3 linked regions of the Mesorhizobium japonicum MAFF 303099 genome follow. Each later gene encodes a partner of the first gene's protein in a complex. Links are inferred from orthologs where the notes say so. Each region holds a gene or a part of one and is shown in the gene's direction. Other genes may lie near its edges.

Region 1 (2,786 bases):
GTTCCCGCGCCGACCGCTGGCACGGATGCACCGCATATAGAGAATTTTCTGGAATAGTTCTAGACAGTCGAAAAGCAAATTTGTGCGATGCGGCAGCGACCGCGGAACATTGTTTTCAGGGCAGGCGAGGGATGCGGCTTATCGCCGAAAATCTGGGCGGCGAACGCGGCGGCGAGGCGGTTTTTTCCGGCGTCGGCTTTGCGCTCGATCAGGGCCAGGCGCTGGTCGTCACCGGGCCGAACGGATCGGGCAAATCGACCCTGCTCCGGATCATCGCCGGTCTGCTGCCGAAGGCCGAAGGCCGGCTGCTGCTCGAGAACGGCGGCGATGACTTTCCGTCGATCGCTTCGGCCTGCCATTATCTCGGACACCAGAACGCGATGAAGACGGCGCTAAGTGTCGTGGAAAACCTGCGCTTCTGGCGCGATTTCAATGGCCGTGGCGACTCGGGCGTCGAAGAGGCGCTGGATACGGTCGGGCTGGGTGGCGTCGGCCATCTGCCGTTCGGCTATCTCTCGACCGGGCAAAGGCGGCGCGCCGCGATCGCCAAGCTTTTGGTCAGCCATCGGCCGCTGTGGCTGCTCGACGAGCCAACGGCGGGATTGGACAAGGCGTCGGAGGCGCGGTTTGCCGGGCTGATGGCAGGGCACTGTGCCGGGGGTGGGATGATTGTCGCGGCGACGCATCTGCCGCTGGGGATCGAGGGGGCGGAGTTGAGGATGGGGGTAGCCGGTTGATGGCGGCACTCTACGGCGCCCCCCTCCGTCCTGCCGGACATCTCCCCCACGAGGGGGGAGATTGGCTGTTGGCTCGGGTTTCGCCAAACTACAGCATCGCAAGAAGTGCGTCGACGGCGAAGCTTGCGATCTCCCCCCTTGTGGGGGAGATGGCCGGCAGGCCAGAGAGGGGCGTCACAGAACACCGTCCTCAACAAGGGACCACATCGTAATGTGGTCCCTCTTTGCCCGCGACATCCGCCTCAACATCCGTGCCGGCGGCGGCGCGTTGACCGGCGTCATCTTCTTCCTCGCCGTCATCGCCACCATTCCGTTCGGCGTCGGGCCGGACCTGAAGCTGCTTTCCCGCATCGGCCCGGCGATCCTGTGGATCGGCGCGCTGCTTGCCTGCCTGCTTGGGCTCGACCGGCTGTTCCAGGCGGACCGCGAGGACGGCTCGCTCGATCTGCTGGTGCTGGGCAACGACCGGCACATGCTGGCGCTGACGGTGCTGGTGAAATGCCTGGCGCATTGGGCGGGCAGCGTTCTGCCGCTGGTCGTCGCTGCTCCCCTGCTCGGCCTGTTCATGAACATGGAGCCGCTCGCGATCGGCGCGACGGCGCTGACCCTGCTGGTCGGCACGCCGGCCATCACCTTCATCGGCGCTGCGGGTGCCGCGGTGGCGGTGGCGCTGCCGCGCGGCGGGCTTCTGATCTCGGTGCTGGTGCTGCCGCTGACCATACCGGTGCTGATCTTCGGCGTTTCGGCGAGCTACGGCGCGACGGCCAATCCCGATCCTTTCCTGCAGCCCTTCCTCATTCTTGCCGCGCTGACGCTGTTTCTTGCCGTGCTGGGGCCGGTCTCGGCGGCGCTTGCGCTGCGGCATGGAACGGATTGAGCGAGGTTTGGCATGGTTTGCGCGACATCAAGGCGGCGGCGCGGCGGCCACGTATGTTTGAAACCGCGGCGCGTTGCGCAGCCATGGGCATGTCGCTAAGGGAAAGCATGATCGAACGAGGCAGACGGCTGGAAAGAGGCATGCCGATGGAGCGGGAGGCATGAGTGCGCACGCCCTCTATGTCACGGCCGCCTATGGCATCACGGCGGTTGTTCTGGCCGGGCTGATCGGCTGGATCCTGCTTGATCAAAAGGGGCGCAAGCGCGATCTTGCCGAGCTGGAAGCAGCCGGCGTGCGGCGGCGTTCCGACAAGGCGGAGGCGGAGAAATCGTGAGCGGCGAGACCGAAACACCGACGCGCGGTCGCCGCCTGTTCGTCCTGTTGCCGCTGCTGGTTTTTCTCGGCCTGGCGGGCTTGTTCCTGTGGCAGCTGTTATCGGGACGCGATGTCTCGGAAGTGCCATCGGCGCTAATCGGCCTGCCGGCGCCGCAGACCAATCTGCCGGCACTGGAGGGATCAAATCTGCCGGGGCTTGATTCCAGGGCGTTCGCCGGCAAGGTCACGCTGGTCAACGTGTTCGCATCATGGTGCGCGCCGTGCCGCGAAGAGCACCCGGTGCTTCTGGCGCTGGCGCAGGACAAGCGGTTCACGATGGCGGCGCTGAACTATAAGGACCAGCCGGAAAACGCCCGCCGGTTCCTCGGCGACCTCGGCAATCCGTTCCAGGCCATCGGGGTCGACGAAGCCGGCCGCACGGCAATCGACTGGGGTGTCTACGGCGTGCCGGAAACCTTCGTCATCGGCAAGGACGGCAAAATTGCCTACAAGCATGTCGGCCCGCTGACGGCGGAAGCGGCGCGGGATGTGTTGCTGCCGCAAATCGACAAGGCACTGGCCGTGCCGAACTGACGGCGATCTCTTGCTTCGTCATTCTACGGCGAAGCGAAGCGACGCGGCGCAGACCCCTGGAGCTGCTCTGCAGCCCAAGGAATCCATGCCGGGACGTTGGTTAAAGGATACTTCAGATCAGAATAGGCGTTGCGGACAGCGGTAGACAGAAATTCTGCACCGCTGCGGCGCTCGAAGATCACGGCATGGATCCCTCGGGCTGCTGAGCAGCTCCAGGGGTCTTCGCTCCGCTTCGCGTCGCTACGCCCAAGGATGACGAACGT
Region 2 (2,862 bases), 3.4 Mb from region 1 along the record:
CAAGCTCGAGGAGTTCTACAAGCTTGAGGACTCGGCCGCCGATGCCGCCGAGCCGGATGGCCTGCGCGACCTCACCAACGTCACCGGCCATGTCCGCTTTGAGGATGTCGGCTTCGAATTCGCCAATTCAGGGCAGGGCGTCAGCGGCGTGTCCTTCGAGGTTCAGGCCGGCCAGACCGTCGCCATTGTCGGACCGACGGGTGCTGGCAAGACCACGCTCATCAATCTGCTGCAGCGCGTCTTCTCGCCGTCCACTGGCCGCATCCTGATCGACGGCATCGATACCCGCACCGTAACCCGCAAGTCGCTGCGCCATTCGATCGCCACGGTGTTCCAGGATGCCGGACTGCTCAACCGCTCGATCGAGGACAATATCCGCGTCGGCCGCGCCGATGCGAGCAATGTCGAGATCCATGCCGCGGCCGTCGCGGCTGCCGCGCAGGACTTCATTCTGGCCAAGAGCGGCGGCTACGACACGGTGGTCGGCGAACGTGGCGGCCAGCTGTCAGGCGGCGAGCGCCAGCGCATCGCCATTGCGCGTGCCGTGCTCAAGGATGCCCCGATACTGGTGCTCGACGAGGCGACCAGCGCGCTCGACGTCGAGACCGAGGACCGCGTCAAGGAAGCGATCGACGAGTTGCGGCGCGACCGCACCACCTTCATTATCGCCCACCGCCTGACCACCGTTCGCGACGCCGATCTGGTCGTGTTCATGGACAAGGGCAGGGTGGTCGAAATGGGTGGCTTTGCCGAACTGTCGCTACGCAACGGCCGCTTTGCCAGCCTGCTGCGCGCCGGCGGCCTGCTCAACGATGAGGAAGTCCGCCGCCTCAGCCGCTCCGTGCAGGGCGAGGCCGCGTAACTCTTCTCCTTCTCCCCCAAGGGGGAGAAGGGGGCGCTTCCGCGCCTGCGACACCGCCGCTCGATTGCCCCGATCGCGCCGGCGGTCTATGTAAAGCCGCATGAGCGACACGACTTCACGCCTGAGCGGCTGGATGGACCTTGCCAACCCGACGCGCTTCGTTGGGCTGGCCGACAAGGTCGTGCCATGGCTGGCGACGATCGCCGCGCTCATCCTTGCCGTCGGGCTTTATATGAGTTTTGCTGCGCCGGAGGACTTCCAGCAAGGCATCACAGTGCGCATCATGTACATCCATGTGCCCTTCGCCTGGCTTGCCATGATGTGTTACTCACTGATGGCCGTCTCAGCCCTTGGCACGCTGGTCTGGCGCCATCCGCTGGCCGATGTCGCGCTGAAATCGGCGGCCCCCATCGGCGCGGTCTTCACCGCACTGGCCCTGATCACCGGTTCGATCTGGGGCAAGCCGATGTGGGGCACCTGGTGGGTATGGGACGCGCGCCTGACCTCGGTCTTCGTGCTGTTCCTGATGTATCTCGGCATCATCGCGCTGACCCGTGCGCTCGACGATGCCAGCCGCGCCGCCTGGGCCGCCGCCATCATCACGTTGGTCGGCTTCATCAACATCCCGATCATCAAATTCTCGGTCGACTGGTGGAACACGCTGCACCAGCCGGCCTCGGTGTTCCGGCTCGGCGGCCCGACCATCGACCCAAGCCTGCTCTGGCCGCTGCTGGTCATGGCTGTCGGTTTCACGGCGCTGTTCTTCGCGCTGCACCTGATGGCGATGCGTACCGAAATCCGCCGTCGCCGGGTGATCGCCATGCGGCGTGTGGCGGCGCGGCAGGCTGAGCGGGCTTAACCTTCCCCCTTGTGAGAGAAGGGAAGGCCACTCATCCCATTTTCCCCCGCGCTGCCACCGGCAGCGTTTCCAGCACGGTCTCGCCGTCGATCAGATTGACCTCGTTGAACAGATTGGTGACGACGCAGCAATGGTCGGGCACCACGCGCACGCGCTCGCCGATGCGCAGCTTCGCATCACCGGAAAGCGTGACAGTGCCATGTTCTTCGCTGAGCCCGGTGACCCTTGCATCGGGAGCGCCGAGCAGTTCGCCAAAGTCTTTTAGCCCGAGCGTGTCGCTCGACAGCGCCTTGCTGCCGCTGTCGAGAATGGCGCGTGTTGCCGTTGGATGGCTGACGACGGTGGCGAGCACCGTGAGGGCGCAATCGTCGAGGGTGCCGACGCCTTTGGCGACCTGATAGCGGTCGAGATAGATGTAAGTGCCGGGCCGATATTCGGTGACAACGCTGTCCTCGCCGGAGCGCCACATGTCCGGGGTGCCGCCGCTGGAGATGCGTTCGCAAGCGAGACCGGAAGCGGCAAGCGCCTGCTTGGCATTAGCGAGCCAGGCTTCAGCCTCTGCCGCGCGGCCAGCCGCCGGATAGGTCATCAGCCCGCCGAAGGTTAGGCCACCGGCCTTATCGATCAGCCTTGCCAGCGCAACCGCTTGGTCAGCTGTCTGCACGCCGCAGCGGCCCATGCCGGTGTCGCATTCGACCAGAACCTGGAGAGGATGGCCGGCATCGGTGAAAGTGGCGGCCAGTCCTTCCAGCGTCTCCATGCTGTCGGAAGTGACCGACAGGGTCACGCGACCATGCAGCGTCTTCAGCCGTTGCAGCTTGGCGCGGCCGAGAATGTTGTAGGGCAGAAAAATATCGGACAGCCCGGCATCGGTCATCACCTCGGCCTCGCCGATCTTCTGGCAGGTGATGCCGACGGCACCCGCCGCCACCTGCTTCTTCGCCCAATAGGGCAATTTGTGCGTCTTGATATGCGGCCTGAGCTTCAGTCCGTTTTTGTCGGCATGGGCCTGTGCGCGGGCAATGTTGGCTTCGGCGCGCGCGGCGTCGATCAGGATCGACGGCGTATCGAGGTCATGGACGGTCGGCATCTTCTATCCCTGTAAGAATTCGCAGGGTTTATGAGCCTGAAAGTGCTTGAT
Region 3 (2,754 bases), 2.9 Mb from region 1 along the record:
GCTTGACCGCGATGCCGGGCGCGGCTTGATCCAGCCGGCGGAAGCGGCCGAGGCGCGCGCCGAAATCGCGCGCCGCATCCTTCGCCTCGACAATGCCGATACAGCCGGCAAGGCATCGGCCAGGCAGGCCTCGGTCACGGCACGGCTTGTCGCGACCGTCGCCGTGCTGGCTGTGCCGCTGGTCAGCTGGGGCGTTTACAGCCAGATCGGCTCGCCTGACCTTCCGGCGCAGCCGCTCAGCCAACGGCTGGCCAAGAACCCGGCCGACAGTTCGGTCGACGAATTGGTTGCACGCGCCGAGGCCCACCTTGCCGCCAACCCGTCCGACGGCAGGGGATGGGACGTGCTCGCCCCGGTCTATCTGCGCATGCAGCGCTTCTCCGACGCGGTCGCTGCGTATCGCAATGCCATCCGCCTCGACGGCGACAGCGCTGTTCGCCAGGCCGGCCTCGGCGAGGCAATCGCCGGTGCGGCGGGCGGCATCGTTTCCGCCGATGCCCAGGATGCCTTCGAGGCGGCGCTGAAGCTCGATCCCGCCAATGCAAAAGCCAACTTCTACCTGGCCATGGCCCTGGCGCAGGAGGGACGCAGCAAGGAAGCGGCCACGGCCTGGCAGGCGATGCTGGGCACTTTGCCGCCGGATTCGCCATGGCGCAGTGCCGTTGAACAGGCGCTGGCCAAATCCGCCAGCCCCGAAGTCGCTTCCAGCACGGCGGCGAAAGGCCCCGATACCGCGGATGTCGACGCGGCATCCTCCCTGTCGCCGCAGGATCGCGAAGCCATGATCAACACCATGGTCGCCGGCCTCGACGAAAAACTGCGGCAAAATCCGCGTGACCCGGAAGGATGGATGCGGCTCGTTCGTTCCTACGTCGTGCTGGGCAAGGCCGATCAGGCGCGCGAGGCGCTCGGTCGCGCCATCGCCGTCTTTGGCGCGGACAGCGACGAAGCCAAGAAATTCACCGCCTTCGCCGCCTCGCTCGGCCTGACGGCGACGGAGTAGACCTGGATATGACGCGCAAGCAGAAACGACTGTCGGTCATTGTCGGCGGATTGGCTTTCCTTGGTGCCGCCACCGGGCTGACCTTCTACGCGCTCGGCCAGAAGGCTTCCTATTTCTACATGCCGGCCGACCTCACCACGGCGAGCGTCCAGCCCGGCCAGCGCATCAGGCTCGGCGGTTTGGTCGAAAAAGGCACCATCCAGCGCGGGCAGGGCGCGACGGTCGCCTTTTCGGTCACCGACACGCACAAATCGGTCAAGGTCACCTATACCGGCATCCTGCCCGACCTCTTTCGCGAGGAGCAGGGCGTCATCACCGAGGGCAGTTTCGGCCCGGACGGCGTCTTTGTTGCCGACAGCGTGCTGGCCAAGCATGATGAGCGCTACATGCCCAAGGAAGTGGCCGACGGGCTGAAGGCCAAGGGCGTCTGGCAGGAGAGCAAAAGTGAGTAGGTCTGGCAGAAGGGCAGGGGTCAATCATGGGCACAACCATGGTTGAAACCGGACATTTCGCCCTGGTCCTGGCGTTCGCGCTTTCGCTGGTGCAGACGATCGTGCCGCTGTTCGGCGCGCGCCTCAACAACCAGCGCCTGATGGCTGTCGGCGGTCCTGTCGCGGTCACCGGCTTCGCGCTGACGGCGCTGTCCTTCGTCGCGCTGGCGAGCGCCTATGCGAACTCTGATTTCTCCGTGGCGAGCGTCTGGGAGAACTCGCATTCGCTGCAGCCGATGATCTACAAGATCACCGGAACCTGGGGCAATCACGAAGGCTCGATGCTGCTCTGGGTGCTGATCCTGACCTTTTTCGGTGCTCTCGTTGCGGCTTTCGGTTCCAATTTGCCGGCAACTCTGCGCGCCAATGTACTGGCCGTGCAGGGCGCCATCGGCGCGGCCTTCTTCCTGTTCATCCTGGCGACGTCCAATCCATTCATCCGGCTCAATCCGGCGCCGATCGAAGGCCGCGACCTCAACCCGGTCCTGCAGGATCTCGGCCTCGCCATTCATCCGCCGCTGCTCTATCTCGGCTATGTCGGCTTCTCGATCTGCTTTTCCTTCTCGGTCGCCGCCTTGATCGAGGGGCGCATCGACGCCTCCTGGGCGCGCTGGGTGCGGCCATGGACACTGGTCGCCTGGATGTTTTTGACCGGCGGCATCGCCATGGGATCGTACTGGGCCTATTACGAGCTTGGCTGGGGCGGTTTCTGGTTCTGGGATCCGGTCGAGAACGCCTCCTTCATGCCTTGGCTGGCGGGCACCGCGCTGCTGCATTCGGCCATCGTCATGGAAAAGCGCTCGGCGCTGAAGATCTGGACGCTGCTGCTCGCCATCCTCACCTTTTCGCTGTCGCTGCTCGGCACCTTCCTGGTGCGCTCGGGCGTGCTCACCTCGGTCCACGCCTTCGCCACCGACCCGGCGCGCGGCGTCTTCATCCTGTGCATCCTGACGCTGTTCATCGGCGGGTCGCTGGCGCTGTTTGCGCTGCGCGCCTCGAGATTGACGGCCGGCGGCCTGTTCCATCCGATCTCGCGTGAAGGCGCGCTCGTCCTCAACAATCTGTTCCTGACCACGGCGACCGCCACGGTGCTCGTCGGCACGCTCTATCCGCTGGCGCTGGAGGCGCTCACCGGCGACAAGATCTCGGTCGGAGCACCGTTCTTCGATCTGACTTTCGGCCCCTTGATGTTGCCGCTTCTGGTCCTCGTGCCGTTCGGCCCGCTGCTGGCCTGGAAGCGCGGCGACGTCATCGCCGCGT

The links. The genes of interacting proteins can lie anywhere in the genome.
Region 2: the proteins of ccmB (region 1) and MAFF_RS33840 are in contact, whole or in part, in a solved structure (PDB 8CE8), measured with the Escherichia coli proteins. The link is inferred for Mesorhizobium japonicum MAFF 303099 from one-to-one orthologs.
Region 3: the proteins of ccmB (region 1) and ccmE are in contact, whole or in part, in a solved structure (PDB 8CE8), measured with the Escherichia coli proteins. The link is inferred for Mesorhizobium japonicum MAFF 303099 from one-to-one orthologs.

The regions. Positions count from the first base shown.
Region 1 is NC_002678.2:3,444,308-3,447,093, reverse strand. Bases 17-2,781 are described here. They hold ccmB (heme exporter protein CcmB), read left to right. Parts: upstream 17-948; coding sequence 949-1,614; downstream 1,615-2,781. Other genes in these bases: MAFF_RS17910 (DsbE family thiol:disulfide interchange protein), read left to right, coding at 1,945-2,523; ccmD (heme exporter protein CcmD), read left to right, coding at 1,775-1,948; ccmA (heme ABC exporter ATP-binding protein CcmA), read left to right, coding at 132-737. UniProt on the Escherichia coli protein: Required for the export of heme to the periplasm for the biogenesis of c-type cytochromes.
Region 2 is NC_002678.2:6,840,560-6,843,421, forward strand. Bases 1-2,841 are described here. They hold MAFF_RS33840 (heme ABC transporter permease), read left to right. Parts: upstream 1-962; coding sequence 963-1,721; downstream 1,722-2,841. Other genes in these bases: MAFF_RS33835 (glucan ABC transporter ATP-binding protein/ permease), read left to right, coding at 1-862; MAFF_RS33845 (D-TA family PLP-dependent enzyme), read right to left, coding at 1,753-2,811. UniProt on the Escherichia coli protein: Required for the export of heme to the periplasm for the biogenesis of c-type cytochromes.
Region 3 is NC_002678.2:6,363,190-6,365,943, forward strand. Bases 1-2,733 are described here. They hold ccmE (cytochrome c maturation protein CcmE), read left to right. Parts: upstream 1-1,011; coding sequence 1,012-1,455; downstream 1,456-2,733. Other genes in these bases: ccmI (c-type cytochrome biogenesis protein CcmI), read left to right, coding at 1-1,003; MAFF_RS31345 (heme lyase CcmF/NrfE family subunit), read left to right, coding at 1,494-2,733. Also shown: more of MAFF_RS31345, read left to right, coding at 2,734-2,754. UniProt on the Escherichia coli protein: Heme chaperone required for the biogenesis of c-type cytochromes. Transiently binds heme delivered by CcmC and transfers the heme to apo-cytochromes in a process facilitated by CcmF and CcmH.